Linked DNA regions of Bdellovibrio bacteriovorus str. Tiberius. The protein of the gene in region 1 binds, or shares a complex with, the protein of each later gene. Links are inferred from orthologs where the notes say so. Each region holds a gene or a part of one and is shown on either strand. Other genes may lie near its edges.

Region 1 (8,140 bases):
TCGTCAGGGTGATGGTCAGCGAGAGCGCCCAGTGAAAGTTATCAACCACATGCAGGGCGACTTCTTCACCGAAGAAAAAAGCCTGGGAATACAGCAGCGAGGTTCCAGCAGCAACAAGACTTGCCAGCAGATAGGGGACAACACGCAAAGTGTCCTGATATTCCAGCTTATGCAGAATGTGGCGCCAGTTCTGGCGTAAGTCTGTAAGGGTCATACATAACCCTTACTCCTGTTAGGGGGTGATGGAAACCCTTTTTTGAATAAAAAGCTACAGACCTTTCAGGATGTCATTCAGATGCTGAATGTGTTGCAACGGGTGTTTGCCAACGTGATCGATCATCAGTTTTTTCGCGGCTTCGGCTTTGGCAACGCCTTCAAAAGTAATCAGGCGGTCCATCGCATTGGCTGATGAAACCAGAACCGCCAAAGGATCCATATCCTTTTCGCGCATTCCTTTCGGGCCCGTGCCGTTGATGGTTTCTTCGTGCTGACCGATGATATTGATGACCGTCTGGTCAAAGTGCTTTTTATCCTGCACTTTTTGCGCGCCTTCAATGGGGTGCTTTTTCCACAATGCCAGATCTTCCGGGCTCATGGTGGCTAGCGGCTGTGACAGGTTCAAAGTGCTGTGGTGGTGACCATAGTCATGCAGCAAAGCGCCCAAAGTCAGAAGCTGCGTTTTCTTCGGATCATTAAGACCCAGTTTCTGCGCCAGTGCAATCGACAGGGTCGCCACAGTCACGCCGTGGTGGGACACCGTCTTGTCCGTGTTCTCGATGTTCATCACCGCCGACATCGCCTGGGCGTTGCTCATGATAAAGTTCACATACTTGCCTGCGGCATCTTTGCAATAGTTGTAGCTTTCAACGTTCTCGGGATTTTCAAAAACCTCTTCCGCGTTGTTTTGTTGCGAACCCTGAATGATGTCGGCGCGGGTTTGGATGTCCTTCCCGGTGGTGTCGTCATAGGCCGTTTCAATATTCTTTTGCAGGTAACTGCGGTAGCTGACCTCTTCGTCGGTAAGGATGTACATTTTGCGCAGTTTTTTGTCCTTAAGGCGCTTCAGGCGTTCCCCCTCAAAGCTGTCGCCGCGACGAAGGTAGAGTATCATCTTGTCGTTGATTTTAACGTAAGCGTTGAAGTCGATCTTTTGATCGCCGCGCAGGGTGCTTACACGTATAGAAACATAATCCATTGCCTCTGTATCCTTCGATTGCTATCTTTGAGTGGATGTCGATTGATAAAGAAATTGTAGAAGATTTTGTGAACGAGTCAAAGTCCTTGATTGAAGAGTTGTTGGACCTTCTCGAAGGTATTGAAGGCGACTTTTCTCAAGTTCGTAAACTTGCGGATTATGGCAATAACGTCGATCGAATTATGGGTGGCGCCAAGAGTCTTGCCCTGATGGCACCACCTGAACATGCATTGCACATGATTTCGGACTATGCGGCTCTGTGTAAAGCTGTCGGTTACAAGGCGTCCCAGATCACTGGCAATGAACAGTTCTTTCATGTTTGTGTGGGTCTTTTGCTGGACGCCACAGAGACTTTGGAAACCCTGCTTGAAAATATCCACAAAGATTCAAGCTTCCTGCGGGAAACGATCCCTCAGGCCTTTATCGAAAGACTTCGCTGGGTTTCAAATCAGTTCAATGAATCCTACAGTGCCAGCGTTGATACCGGTATGGCGCCGTCGAAGATGAATCAGTTTGAAATTGATGACCTGTTGAAAAAACTGGGACTTTAGTTTCCCAGTTTCTCAAGGCTCCACAAAGCCAGTTCCCCTAGCTTTTCATGTTCGCTCAGTGCTTGGATTTCCGGGCGCAGCTCTTTCAAACCCCGGTTGACGGCAACAATCATGGCATTGCGTTTTAAACCGAATGATCCCGCCCGGGCCAGCGGTGTTCCCAGAAAATCCCGACTGATTTTTTTGCCGGAAGCCGACAGAATATAGCGCAGGTCCTCGATAAGCAGAGCTTCTTCCGATTCATTTAAGCTAAGACTTGTTTCGATGGAAAGCTGGCCTTTAAAGGCCTTCTGATTCCACGGGCACACGGTTTGGCACAGATCACAGCCAAAGAACCAATCGCCAATTTGCGAGCGCAGGCTTTCTTCCGGGATCTGGCGGGATTCAATAGTCAGATACGAGATGCATTTGCGTGCATCCATCTTGCGCGGCTCAATCAGCGCGCCGGTCGGGCAGATATCCAGACAGCGGGTGCAGGTGCCGCAGAAATCCGGCAAGGGTGCAAACTCGGTGTGAATTTTCAGGGATGTGTAGATCTCGCCAATGAAAAACAGGCTGCCTTCTTTCGGGTGGATCAGGCAGGTGTTCTTTCCCACCCAGCCAAGGCCGGCTTGTTTGGCAAGGTCCCGCTCCAGCACCGGGCTGCTGTCGGTGAAGGCCAGGAATTCTTCCTCGGGGAAAAGCTTTTGTAAATCTGTGCACAAAGACTTCATGCGATCCTTGAACCAGAAATGATAATCCATGCCTTGCGCATACAGGCTGACGCGGGCTTGTTTCAGCGGGAATTCAGATTTTTTCTCGGGATGGGGAAAGTAAGGCATGGCAAACACCAAAGCGCTCTGGGCCCGGGGCCATTTGCTTTGGGGGTTTTCCTTGATCTGGGCGTGCTCGGCCAGATAGGTCATGTCTCCGTGCAGTCCCTGGTCAATCCATTCCCGGTAGAAATCAAAGCTTAAGGGTTTGCTCAATGGCGCAAAACCGAAGTGGGAAAATCCCAGATCGGTCAAGGTTCCATCGATAAGAGATTTCATCTCCTGTGGCGTCACGCGAACAAACTCTTTCTTTCAGGCCTGTCTTTTTCTACACTCTAGGATGTGAATCAGGTGCAAAGTCTTATCGAATCTCATCCTCACTGGCCGGCTGTGGAGTCAATTTACCACAAGCTGCAGGCTCATGGCTATAAGGCCTTTTTGGCTGGCGGCTGCGTGCGCGACGCCCTGTTGGGCATTACCGCCAATGATTTGGATCTGGCGACGGATGCGACCCCCGAAAATGTTGAATCCCTGTTTAGTAAAACCGTCAATGTCGGCAAAAGTTTCGGGGTTATGCGCGTGATCGTGGAAGGCGCGGATATCGAGGTCGCCACCTTCCGCAATGACGGCACCTACAGTGACGGGCGCCGCCCGGAAAATGTGGTTTTCTCAAGTCCTGAAGAGGATGCCGAGCGCCGGGATTTCACGGTGAATGCTCTTTTTTATGATTTGACCACGCACCAGGTGCTGGATTTTGTCGAGGGCCAGAAAGATCTTAAAGCGCGCATCCTGCGCACCGTAGGGCAGGCCGAGCGTCGTTTTGAAGAGGACAATCTGCGCCTGCTGCGAGCAGCCCGTTTTTCCGCCCAGCTGAATTTTGAACTGGAACCGGCCAGCTTTGCCGCCGTGAAAAAAATGGCCCCTAAAGTGAAGTCTGTCAGTGGTGAACGCATTCGCGATGAAATGACCAAGCTGCTGAAAACAGAACACGCCAGTCGCGGTCTGCAGGTCATGAAAGACTCAGGCCTGATGAATGTGTTGTTCCCGTTTCGTCTGCGCAAAAATGAATGGGTGAAGAACCCGCTGGCCACCGAATCCTGGCAGCGTCTGGCGCTGTTTGTGCGCGGGGCTCAGGGGACGGAGCTTTCCCCGGTTTTGGATATGCTGAAGCTTTCCAGCCGGGATCGCCGGGCGATTGAGGATGCCTGGAAAATCTGGCAGGATCCGCAACTGGTGTTGAAGAACTCTTTGGGAAAACAGCTGCAGATGCTGGCCAAAGAGGGTGTTGTTTTTGCTTTAAGAATCTTACTGTCCGAAGCGGTTGAAAAAGCTGCCATTGAACTTTTGCTGGCGGAATGGAAAAGCTGGCAGGAAATGCTGCCTCGGCCGTTTTTAAACGGCGAGGACCTGAAGGGGCGTCTCAGTGGGCCGGCCATTGGGGTGTGCCTGGACAAGGCCTTTGAACAGCAGCTGGAACGCCAGCTGCAAAGCCGCGATGAAGCGCTGTTGTGGCTGAAAAAATATCTGGAAAGAGAGTCATCTTAAATGGAATCCGCATTTGTTCCCAGCACCTGGAGACGTTTTTTCGCCTATGGCATTGATCAGATTATCAGTCTGCCGTTTTACCTGCCATTTGCCGGGGTGTTTTTAAGACTGATCTTTACTGAAGATGACGTCATCGTGACGTTGTTGCAGCTGTTTTTGCTGTTTTTGATTCCTGCAGTGTATGAATTCGTCTTTCTGGTGATGATGCAGGCCACGCCAGGCAAATGGTTTATGGGGCTTAAAGTGGTTCCGGCCACAAACTATACCGAAAAGCTGCACTGGTCGCAGTGTCTGTTGCGCCCATTGACGGGGCGTTTGAGTTTCTTTTTCTCATGGGGAATTTATGCCCTGGCGTTTTTCCGCTATGATCGCACGCATCTGTGTGATTGGGCGGCGGAAACCCGTGTGGTGCAGGATAAGCCTCGCGCGACTCAAGCACGCATGCGCTGGGTGTTGGGACTGGTATTTGTGTGTCTTTATTCCTATGAAGGACTGGCTTCCGCCAAAATGATTCTGAAGTCCATTGACTGGTCCGAGCGTCAAGCCAACCTGCGTGAGGTGTTTGATCTTCAGGATTATATGGATGTGACGTTCGAAGATTAGATCGCTGATTAAGCGGCCGGTTTCCATTTCTTGAAAATGGTCGTGGTCATCAACAGATCGACGTTGCCGGATCCAGACAGGGCCTCGTCGCGCAGATCCTGAATCGCCTGGGTCGCTGTGCGGGCTTGCTTTCCACCTTCAGTCAAAGCGGTCATTTCATGGAAACGATAAGCAAACCCCAATAGTTTGCCAAACTCAGAAATATCCGCATTAATAAGCTTCTTAGGGAAGCCTGTGCCGGCGCCATTTTCACGGTGCTGGCCGATGGCATCGGAAATCTCCTGCGGCAGCGGTACTTTTTTAGCTTTCACCATGACCACCGAGCGCTCGGGGTACAGCTGATACTGGCTGATCTCTTCCGGGGTGTAGTCATTCACGGGTTTCGAACCCACGGTGACGGGCATCTGGGACAAGCCAATATTGTGCAGAAGGCCTGCGATGGCGGCAGTTTCGCGTTTGTCGGTACTCCAGCCCAGCAATTGGGCGAAATAAGCGGCGTATGCCGACAGACAGATGCAGTCATGGTAAAGGGTTCGCACATTGCCTGAGAAACGGAAGACCTCATCAAAGATCTCCTGCGGGGGAAGATCTTTGGTCAGTTCAAAGTCGGCAACGATGGATTTGCATTTATCAAGGATCACTTTGCCTTCGGAATAGTCCGTGGAAGCACCATTCAGGAACTGCGCCATGATTTCATAGATGACTTTTTTCGAGCGGTGGAATTTTTCTGTCATCGAGATCGGCAGGGGCATGTTGCGCATGCTCATCACCGTGCGGGCGTATTCAAAGAACGGTTTCATCTGGGTCTTTTTGATGTACATCTGCTGTTTTAAGGCATTGAACTTGTCCAGATGCTTTTGGTCGACGATGTCGCCGGATTTACGCATCATCACGGATCTGTGATTGGCGGGCAGGTGGACAAAGACATCAAAGTTGATGTTGGTTCCGGCGTCCATATCGCGCAGATCCACGGGCATTAGCGCTGTGATCGGGATCTGGTCGCCTTCCATTTCAATCGGGGCCAGTTGCAGAACCATGTCGGAAATGAATTCACGGTCGAAATTGATGTGCATGATTTCATTCGCACCGTTTTTCTTCACGACGGAGAAATCCAAAGGGGCGGCGGAGGAATGCAGAACGATGACCGGGCAGTCGGGATAGTTCATTTTGGTGGACTGCACCCATTCATTGGTCAGATTGGTGCCGTCCTGTCCGTCGACAAGGGCTAAAATAGGTTTGAAGTTTTCGGAAGTGCCGTGATCCAGGGCTTCGTCGATGGATTTGAAGTGCTTGAGCTGGTACGGATAGTAACCCTTCAGGATAGAGGTGATGGCTTCCCAGAAGGAGTCACGGGGACTCCCGATGAGAACATCAACCGTCTTTCCTGAAGTGGAACTCATTGCTGCACCGAAATCTCCACATAGAAAGTGGAGCCGTTCGTCAGGTTGAAGGGGATGACGAGTGTGGCACTTTTATCAGCGTGGGTGATCTTGAAATCACCGGAAATCACGGTTGGAATTGCCATCTCGAAGTTGTAACCCAGTTGATTCAGAGTTGTCTTGGCAGAACCGTAAATCATGTTGGTCATTTCACCAACGGCGTCCGACACATCACCATTGATGGAGGTGTGCTTTTCGCCCAGCATGTTCTCAAGAATGTGGAAGATACTGTCTTTGCCATAAGAGATCAGCAAAGTGCCTTTCAAAGGAGGCGCAACCATACCGACCATGCCGGCGATTTCCCCTTTAAGCACGAATTGCGGCTCAATGAAGGGCTTGCCAGGTGTTGCATCGGTCTGAGCGATGGTTTTCAGGGTCTTGATAACGCCTTCGACGAAAGCATTGATCAAGCGCTTGTCAAACAGGGGATTGATAGCTTCTTTTGGTGCTGCAGACATTTATTTCTCCAGATCCAGATCTTAGGAAGCTTTTGCTTGCGCAGAAGGGTTGTGTTTGGCCCAAACGCGTTCCATCTTGCCCTTCAGAGTGGCAGAGTTGAACGGTTTAACCACGTAGTCAGAAACGCCGGCTTTAGCGGCTTCCAGGATGTGCTTTTGCTCGGACTCTGCAGTCACCAGCATGAATGGCACAGACTTAGTGCGGGGATCGGCTTTGCAGGCCTTCAAAAGGTCGATACCCTGCATTCCGGGCATATTCCAGTCCGAAATGACAAAGCCGTAAGGCTGGCCTGCATCATGAGCGGCCTGGATCATCGGCAGGGCCGTTTTACCGTCATCAGCTTCCTCTACGTTGGTGTAGCCAAGCTCATTTAGCACTTTTTTAATGATTTTTCGCATAGTTGCGAAGTCATCAACGACCAAAAACTTCGTATTTGTGGGAAACATAATATCTCCTGAATGTTGGAAACTGTGTAAAATCCTCATGCTTATCGGTCTAGTTTTTTAAAACTAGAGTCCAAAGCTATTGCGAATTTCAGTTTTTGTTGTCAGACTTTATTACAGGTGGTCGAGGCTACTTTTGGACATGAGTCCTGGGTGGCGTTGAAGGTTTAGACGGATTTAAAAACAAAAACAATTAGCGGGAGGGAGCAAGGATGCTCAGAGATGTCCTGATTCAAAAAGGTCTTTCAAATAGAGAGGCAGAAGTTGCTGAACTTGTGTCTAAAGGCTTGTCCAACAAGGAAGTTGCGAACCAGCTTTTTGTAACTGAGAAAACAGTTAAATTTCACCTCACAAACATCTACAAAAAAATGAATGTGAAGTCTCGTGCACAGTTGATCGTATGGTGCTTGCCTCACCTGGGCTTCGTTGAAACTGAAGTTCGCGCTGAGAACAACAACCAAGCAGCTGCTGCAACTGCATTCAATAACAATGCAACACAAACGATCCCAGCTGGATCTGCGACTGTTGCAGGTACTACAACTCTACCAGGTAGCGGTTTGAACCGTGGCGGTAACTCCGATATTGGTATGGGCGGCATCTAATCTTTATTGATTAGATTGGTTCTAAGGCGCAGGATGTGGAGACACAGACCTGCGCTTTGTTTTTTCAGAAAGGGGCTGCATCTTGGCTGCTTCAAAACCCGTCTCATCATCTCAAGTGGTAATGACTCAATTGGTTCTTCCTTCCCATACCAACTCTTTGGGAAGTGTCTTTGGCGGAACGATCATGTCCTGGATCGATATCTGCGCCGCGATCTGCTCACAACGACATTGTAACAAGGAAACCGTCACGGCCAGTATTGACCGTTTGGATTTCGTGGCACCTGTTTACAAGGGCTGGGTGGTAAATCTGAAGGCCAGCGTGAACTACACTTCCAGAACGTCAATGGAAGTCGGGGTTCGTGTGGATGCAGAAAATCCAAAAACCGGAGAGTCCTTCCATACGGCTTCTGCGTATCTGACTTTTGTGGCTTTGGGCTCTATGGGAAAACCAACAGAAGTTCCGGGCTTGGTGCTGGAATCCGACGAAGACAAACGCCGTTTCGAACAGGCGAAAAAACGTCGCGAGATTCGCCTGCAGAATAAAACCAGAT
Region 2 (8,272 bases), 1.7 Mb from region 1 along the record:
TTGTGATTCACGCTAAGACCGTTAAAGGTATCGGCACCAAGAAAACCGCTGAATCGGCGACGGGTGGCCATGGTTTCCCTCTGAAAAGCCCTTCTGAATTGGCAGCCTTCGTGGGTGAAATCCTGGGTGGCGCAGCTTTGCCAGACGTATTCAACACCTGGATTGCTGAGCTGAACAAATGGGAAGCGGACATCAAAGCCAGCGGCGTGAAAGATTCCGGCGAGAAAATTCAAGTCGGTATTTCTTCCGCGATGGTGCGTGCACGCAAAGCCGACTTCCCGGTTCTGAGTGTGACTTCGGATCTGCCGGGTTCCACTGGGGTTGCGGGCTTCCGCAAAGAATTCCCTCAAGATTCCTTCGACGTGGGTATCGCAGAATCGAACATGGTTTCCACGGCGGCGGGTTTGTCCAAACTGGGTTACATCCCGGTTGTGGATACCTTTGCTCAGTTTGGTGTGACCAAAGGCGCTTTGCCACTGACGATGGGTGCACTGTCTGAAGCTCCGGTGATTGCGGTGTTTTCTCACACCGGCTTCCAGGATGCGGCGGACGGGGCTTCCCACCAGGCGCTAAGTTATGTGGCGATGGTTTCTTCCATCCCGCATGTGGATGTTTATTCTTTGTCTTGCAGTGAAGAAGCAGACGCTTTGATGTACTCCGTGATTGAAAACTTTGCCAAAGCCCGCAAGGAAGGCAAAGTTCCAAATTCAGCGGTGTTCTTCCTGGGTCGTGAAAACTTCCCTAAGACTTACGTTGCCGGTACTTCCTATGACTTGCGTAAAGCGCAGGTTTTGGCGGACACGACCGCGGGGAAAACGAAGTCCGTGGCGATTGCGACAACAGGTTCTTTGGTTCCCCAAGCTTTGCAGGCGGCTAAAGATCTTGAAGTCAAAGGTGTGGGCGCGGTTGTTGTGAACTGTGCTTGTGTGAATCATGTGGACGTGGCGACATTCAAGACGGTATTGGAGAAAACTCAAGGCCACTTGATCACAGTGGAAGATCACCAATTGCTGGGTGGCTTCGGCCAGATCCTGTGTCATGCATTGTTGACGGCTGATGTGACGTTCAAGGCGAAAAGCCTGGGTGTTCACGGCGAATTCGGTCAGAGCGCTTACACCGCGGCCGACCTTTACCGCAAACACAAAGTGGATGCTTCAGCGATCGTTGAAACCACTGGCACCTTCTTCCAAAAAAGCGGCGCCTGGTAAAAAAAAGACCTTATGAAAACAAAAAAGCCCCTGGGATGTCCCAGGGGCTTTTTCTTTATGTGCAATTGAAAGTGCGCGAACTTATTTTACAGAAACTTCGCACTGGAAAGTGCCAACTTCAGTTTGTTCGCCCAGACCCCACCAGTAAACTTTCGCAGTGTGGTCTACAACGTTGATAACCAGTTCGAATTCGTAAGAAGCTTCAACCCAGAAATCATAACGAACTTCAGTGTCAGAAGCGGCGCTGGATTCTCTTGCCAATGCCGGACCGTTTTTGTCCAGAGTGGAAACAGAGTAATCACCAACATTCAAAGACCAGTTCTTCGCGTCTTCGATCAGAAGAACAGTTGGGTTTTTTTGGATGTTGAAATCTTCAGAAACATCCGGGCTCTTGGAAAGTTTAGTAGCTTGGCAGTCAAAAACTCTCTGGCCGGCGAAAGACAGGCTGGAGAAAAGCATCGCAGTCACAAAAAAGATAGATTTCATGATTTTGTCCTTTGTTTAATGGCGTCTTGCTATCTCGTTTAGAGTGAAAAGTCTTTGATTTTATTGTTTGATTTCTGAAAGTGAAGAAATTGCCCAAGCCACAGATGGAACGTGGCGGAGCGGGCGAGGATGTGGCGCGCGCGTAAGTATCTGTTTTTAGGTGATTTTGGCGGGTTCTTGAAAAAGAAAACCCGCAGGCTTTGGACCTGCGGGTTTTATATTGGAATCTTTTAAAAAAGCTCTTAAGCGGCTTTGGCTTCGTCGTTATGAGAGAACTGCGCCATCTGACCCATTTGATCCTGATTGAACGCAGACACGATATCTACAAGGATAACGACTTTGTTGTCCACTTTACCCATGCCACGAACGAAGGACATAGCGTGTTCGTTGCCCAGAACCGGAGATGGTTCGATTTGGTTTTCCTGCAGGTCCACAACCTCTTTTACAGAGTCCACGATCATACCCACCTGACCGATTTCAGTATCGATAACGATGATGCAAGTGTCGCGGGTTGTGTCCTGGGAGGACATGCCGAACTTGATGCGCAAGTTAACTACAGGAATGATCTTACCGCGAAGATTCATCACACCTTTTACATAATCAGGAGTGCGTGGCACCGGAGTGATTTCGCCAAACTGATTGATCTCGCGAACTGTTTCGATGGCCACACCATATTGTTCTGCCATCAATTGGAAAGTCAGGTACTGACCGGGTTTTGCTTTCATGGATACATCGCTCATCGTATACGCCTTTCAAAGTCGTGAATTAAATCTTAACAACAGACTCTTCGCGAAAAAACCAAGGTGACTTAAGAGGATTTCTCGGTGGGATGGAAAAAATAATATTCTCAGATAATTAGCGCCTCATTGCGGGACAATGGTCCGGCCTTTCATTAATTCTTTACACCATAGGGTGGATTGATTCTCATTCTGGACCAAGGGTCTAAATAGCTCAGATGTTCGATCACCGATATATCCATGTGATTTTCTAATCTCTATGGAGCGCACATGAGCGGTGACAATTCTTTCTTTGAAGAACTACAAATGGATTTCCTGAATGAATCCGCATTTATGCTGGAGCAGTACGAGGAATACATGATGAGGCTGGAAAACAGTGAAGATCCAGCGAAAGACCTGACAGATATTTTCCGGGTGGCCCATTCCGTAAAAGGGGGTGCTGCTGCTGTCGGTCTTGCAGACTTGTGTAAATTTGCCCACGTGATGGAAGACCTTTTGGATCTTCTGCGTTCACGCCCTGAACTGGTGAACTCAACAGTGATTTCTTTGCTATTGCAATCCGGTGACGAATTGAAGAATCGTGTTGCTGCTCTTCAGCAGCAGCAGGGTGGTCCATGGGATCCGTCTGCCTTGACGGCGGAATTGATAGCCATCACCGAACAGCTTTCCGGCAAGGCTTCCAAGCATGCTCATGCTCCGGCGCCTTCTGTGGATGAACCCAAAGTCGAAGTTCCGGATGACTTCTTTTCTCAGGCACCTGCGGCAGAAGCATCTGCCGGAGCTGAAGACGATTTGATCAATCATGATCTGCTGGCAGAACTGCTGGCGCAGATGTCACCTGAAGATCAGGCTGAATTTCATGCCAAAGAAGCGGCCGAGGCCGCACTAAAAACGGCGATTGCAGAATCTGCACCCGTGGCGGCAGAACCGGCAAATCCGGCTCCGATTTTGAAAGTGGTGGAAACACCGATGGAAGCTCCGGCATCGGCTGTGAAAGCGGCTCCGGCGGCGGCGGCAAAACCAGCGGCGGCAGCTTCTGCTGCCGGCAATGGTGGGGGTAATAACAAGAACGCCAAAAATGCGACCAGCGCCATCAAAGTCGACACGGGTCGTGTGGACTCGGTTCTGGATGCAGTGGGCGAGCTGGTTGTACTGAAAAATCAGCTGGTGCATGACGAAACAGTTCGCAGCGGTGTGAACCTGCGTTTGGAAGCCATTGTTGATCAGCTCGATAAGGCCGTTCGTGAATTGTATGAAAAAACTTTGAGCATCCGTATGACTCCGCTGAAATCCATGTTCATCAAGATTCAGCGTATCGTGCGTGACGTGTCTTTGACTCTGGACAAACCAGTGGATTTGCAATTGATCGGTGAAGAAACCGAGGTCGAAAGAACCGTGTTCGAGCTTCTGGGTGATCCTTTGGTTCACTTGGTTCGTAACTCGATGGACCACGGGGTGGAAAAGAAAGAACTTCGTCAAGAGCGCGGCAAGCCCGCAACGGCGAAAGTCACCGTGTCGGCAAAACAATCCGGCGGTAACGTTATCATCGACATTTCGGATGACGGTGGTGGTATCAACCGTGACAAGGTTCTGGGTAAAGCCATCGAAAAAGGCTTTGTGCCGGCAGGTGTGGACCCGGCGTCCATTCCGGATGAACAGGTTTTCCAGTATATCTTCTATCCGGGGTTCTCTACCGCCGACAAGATTTCGGATCTGTCCGGTCGTGGTGTGGGTCTGGATGTGGTGAAATCAAATCTGGATAAAATCAACGGTAAGATCAATATTTACTCCAAGTCAGGTCAGGGAACGACGTTCCGTCTGACGATTCCTCTGAGCACGGCGATCACTGACGGTATCATCGTGGCTTTGGATGGCGCCCGTTACATTCTGCCGATTCATTCCATTCGCGAGATCGTGCGTGTACTTCCTAAAGACTACACTAATATCTCTGGTGCCGGAAAAGTGGCCAGTATCCGTGGTCATTTGCTGCCGGTGATTGATGTTTCCAAGACTTTGGGTTCGATTAACTGGAGCCTGAATAAAAAAGACCAGCAGCTGGCTCAGCGCCGTGAGAACTCTTTGAGTGCACGTCGTGAGGAAACCATGCTGGTGATCATTGAATCCATGACAGGTCAAATGGCCTTCCCGGTCGACGATGTCCTGGGTCAGGCGCAGGTGGTTGTTAAACCAATCACCACGGGTCAGGACATTCCGGAAGTCGCGGGTGCTGCAATCCTGGGGGATGGCCGTACAGTTCTGATTTTGGAACCAGGTGCTTTGGTAAATAATATTGCTAACGGAAGAGGAATGGCCGCATGACCGCTGTAAAGAAGAATGAGGCCACGGGCGCTCTGTACGATTTTGAAGACATCAAGCTTTCGGACAAAATGTTCATGAAGTTTGCTGAGCGCATGTATGATCTGGCCGGGGTGGATTTGCCACTGACGCCAAAGAATCATGCCCTGATCCGCAACCGCATCGTAAAACTGTTGCGCCGCCATTCCTTGAAGACCTATGAAGACTACTGGTCCAAACTTGAAGCCGGCGGCAACGAGATGGTGTCTGAATTCATTTCGGCGCTGACGACGAACATGACGTCCTTCTATCGCGAGTCGAATCATTTCGACTTCCTGAAGTCCATTTTGCCGGAACTGTCCCGCAAGTTTGGTTCTGATCTGCGCATGTGGTGTGCCGCAGCCAGCACAGGACAAGAGCCTTACACAATCGCGATGACGGCGTGTGAAGCACAACCTGAAATGCCTTCTGCGAAGCCGCGCCTGCTGGCGACGGATATCGACTTGCAGGTTTTGAAGAAAGCCTCAACCGGCACTTATGAAGAACGCGAGATGCAGGGCCTGCCGCCCGTGCAGCGTTCGAAGTACTTTGAAAAAATCAAAGCTGACGGCGACGAATACTGGAGAGCCAAGGATCAGATTCATAACATGATCCGCTTTGCTCCGTTCAATCTGATGAATCCAAAGTACGAGTTCCAGCACAAGTTCCATGTGATCTTCTGCCGTAACGTGCTGATTTATTTTGATGAGCCGACAACGAAACGTGTGATCGACAATCTGGTGTCCTGTTTGGCGCCGGGCGGGTATCTGGTTCTGGGACATTCCGAATCAGGCAATGTGAAACATCCGGGTTTGAAGCCGATGTCTCGCGCAGTTTATCAAAAACTTTAATTAAAGAAGGCCCTAATGGCACAAAAGATTCGTGTCCTTATTGTTGATGATTCTGCGGTGATTCGTAAGCTGCTGGAAAAAATCTTTTCCTCTTGCGCGGACATCGAAGTGGTGGGAACAGCATCGGACCCTTACATCGCCCGTGACAAGCTGGTGGCGCTAAAGCCCGACGTGATGACTCTGGATGTAGAGATGCCTCGTATGGATGGCATCAGCTTCCTGGAAAAAGTCATGCAGCATTTCCCGACCCGCACGATTATTTTTTCAAGCTTGGCAAAGACGGGCTCTGAAACTTATCTGCGCGCTCTGGAAGCCGGAGCCATCGAGATTATGGAAAAGCCGTCCATTGACGTGTCCCAGTCCCTGGAAACACTGTCGGCGGCGATCATTGAAAAAGTAAAAGCCGTGGCAAAAGCCCGTATCAATCCGATCAAAGCGGTGGTGCCTAATCCGGGCGCTCCGGTACAGAAGATTGCCAGCACCTCTTTGGCGCGCACGACGCACCAGTTGCTGGCGGTGGCCTCGTCCACCGGTGGTACCGAGGCGCTGAAGGTGTTCCTAAGCGGGATGCCTGCGGATATTCCGGGAACTTTGGTTGTGCAGCACATGCCACCGGGTTTCACGAAATCATTTGCTGAAAACCTGAATAAGATGTTCCCTTTTGAAGTCAAAGAGGCTGAAGAAGGGGATCAGGTTGTTCCGGGTCGAGTTCTGATTGCTCCGGGCAACTATCATATGGAAATCACGCGCAGTGGTGCCTTCTATTACGTGAAGCTGCATCAGGGTCCGGCCCTGCACAGTGTTCGCCCAGCTGCGGACTATCTAATGAAATCAGTGGCGAAGTACGTGGGTAAGAATGCCATGGGTGTTGTTCTGACCGGTATGGGCAAAGACGGCGCTGAAGGTCTTCTGGAAATGAAGAACGCTGGTGCTTACACGGTGGCTCAGAACGAAGAAACCTGCGTGGTGTACGGTATGCCGGCAGCCGCAGTAGCCTTGGGTGCTGCTGACAAGGTTCTGCCACTGGATCGCATCGCCGGAGACTTGCTGAAACAGCTGCAGACTCGTAACGCCGCCTAGTGTTCCGTAATAAGGGTCAGTGAACTGGAAACTCTCGGAATTGTATGAGTTTTCATACAATTTTGAGAATATCCACCGATATGTCTCATGATGGATTCTTTGGTATGTTGTGGAAGAGGTCTTTTATGGGTCGTTTTGCTGACGTTCACCAGCGGGTGCTCGATCTCTACAGAACTATTCAAGTCCGTCACCGACCTTATGTCCCGTCAGCCCTTGCAGGCTGTTCTAAGCTCGAGTGTTTCATCTTATAACAATTTAAGTCAGTGGACAGTCCAGGTGACTTTTTCCGAAGATGTTCAGGGGCTTGAGGTATCTGATTTTTCAGTAAACAACGCCACGATTGTCTCGTTAACACCGGTCGACGCGTCGACTTATGATCTGGTTCTGGAGCCACTTTTGGATGGTCCGGTCACTGTGCTGCTGCCAGTAAATGCCGCCACCAGCCTTGCGTTGAATGAAGCCACACCAGAATCAAATACCCTGAGTTTCACCAGTGACCGAACGAAACCCTCTGCCACCCTGACTTATTCGGGAGATGATCCGACCAATGAATCCCCGCTGATCTTTGATCTGATGTTGGGCGAGTCAGTGGCTTCGGTTCTGGATGCTTCGGCTTTTGCCGTGACAAATGGGATCATCGATAAAATCGAGGGCTCAGGTCCTGGTTACTTCATTTATGTTATTCCGTCGGCGTCACAAACTGAAGTGAGGCTGTCTCTTCCTGGCGATCGTATCTATGACCTTGCAGGGAATGGAAATTTGGCTTCGGCCGAGATGGTGGTGGAATACAATTCAGATCGACCTTTACCCACGCTAAGCAGCGCGGATCCCATGAAGGTGAATGTGGCTGCGATTTCGGTTGCGGTCAGCTTTTCTGCACCAGTGACAGGATTTGATGCTTCTGATCTGGAGCTTTCAAATGCCACGGTCGAAAATTTTGCCGGCAGTGGGGATACCTATACTTTCACCTTGCGAGCCTCCGGTCAGGGCGACTTTGCCGTGCGGGTAAAAAATGAAGCGGCGTCGGACAGTGTCGGGAACAAGTCTTTGGTGTCAAGCTGGTTGAACAGACATCATGACAGCGTTAGACCGACGGTTTCTTTGGGAAGTCTGGCCGCTTATACTTTGTCAGCTCCGGTTAGCATCACGGCGACTTTCAGTGAGTCCGTTTCCGGCTTCACGGCCGGAGATTTGGAACTGGTAAATGCGACTGCGACTGTGACGGGAAGCGGAGGATCTTACACAATTGAGATCACTCCCGTAACTGAGGGTGCTTTTAGTGTGAGAGTTCCGGAAGCAGCTGCAACTGATGATGCTGGTAATGCCTCACAGGCCTCAGCGACAAGCTCCAGCATTTTTGACACGCTTCCACCCACTGTGGAAATCATCAGTGAGGCGGGACCGAATGTTTATGAAGCCCCGATATATTTCACCATAAAATTCAGCGAAGAGGTGACAGGTCTTGTTGCAGCAGATTTTGTAAAATCCGGTGCCAATATCAGTTCGGTGACGCCAGCGTCAGGACCAAGCGCGGTGTACAGATTGCAAATGGCAGCCCCGGCTTTTGGAACCGGGG

What was found.
Region 2: the proteins of BDT_RS09065 (region 1) and BDT_RS16960 are in contact, whole or in part, in a solved structure (PDB 1A0O), measured with the Escherichia coli proteins. The link is inferred for Bdellovibrio bacteriovorus str. Tiberius from one-to-one orthologs.

What each region holds. Positions count from the first base shown.
Region 1 is NC_019567.1:1,893,867-1,902,006, forward strand. The notes cover bases 5,278-8,140. They hold BDT_RS09065 (response regulator), read right to left. Parts: upstream 6,991-8,140; coding sequence 6,565-6,990; downstream 5,278-6,564. Other genes in these bases: BDT_RS09055 (HD-GYP domain-containing protein), read right to left, coding at 5,278-6,046; BDT_RS09060 (chemotaxis protein CheX), read right to left, coding at 6,043-6,543; BDT_RS09070 (helix-turn-helix domain-containing protein), read left to right, coding at 7,200-7,589; BDT_RS09075 (acyl-CoA thioesterase), read left to right, coding at 7,711-8,140. Also shown: BDT_RS09025 (chloride channel protein), read right to left, coding at 1-214; BDT_RS09030 (HD-GYP domain-containing protein), read right to left, coding at 269-1,195; BDT_RS09035 (hypothetical protein), read left to right, coding at 1,264-1,746; tRNA epoxyqueuosine(34) reductase QueG, read right to left, coding at 1,743-2,777; BDT_RS09045 (CCA tRNA nucleotidyltransferase), read left to right, coding at 2,850-4,043; BDT_RS09050 (RDD family protein), read left to right, coding at 4,044-4,646; more of BDT_RS09055, read right to left, coding at 4,655-5,277. UniProt on the Escherichia coli protein: Involved in the transmission of sensory signals from the chemoreceptors to the flagellar motors.
Region 2 is NC_019567.1:3,594,594-3,602,865, reverse strand. What follows is about bases 2,231-5,225. They hold BDT_RS16960 (chemotaxis protein CheA), read left to right. Parts: upstream 2,231-2,701; coding sequence 2,702-4,750; downstream 4,751-5,225. Other genes in these bases: BDT_RS16955 (CheR family methyltransferase), read left to right, coding at 4,747-5,225; BDT_RS16965 (chemotaxis protein CheW), read right to left, coding at 2,231-2,434. In the rest of the region: BDT_RS16975 (transketolase C-terminal domain-containing protein), read left to right, coding at 1-1,208; BDT_RS16970 (hypothetical protein), read right to left, coding at 1,290-1,694; more of BDT_RS16965, read right to left, coding at 1,937-2,230; more of BDT_RS16955, read left to right, coding at 5,226-5,616; BDT_RS16950 (protein-glutamate methylesterase/protein-glutamine glutaminase), read left to right, coding at 5,632-6,696; BDT_RS16945 (Ig-like domain-containing protein), read left to right, coding at 6,832-8,272. UniProt on the Escherichia coli protein: Involved in the transmission of sensory signals from the chemoreceptors to the flagellar motors. CheA is autophosphorylated; it can transfer its phosphate group to either CheB or CheY.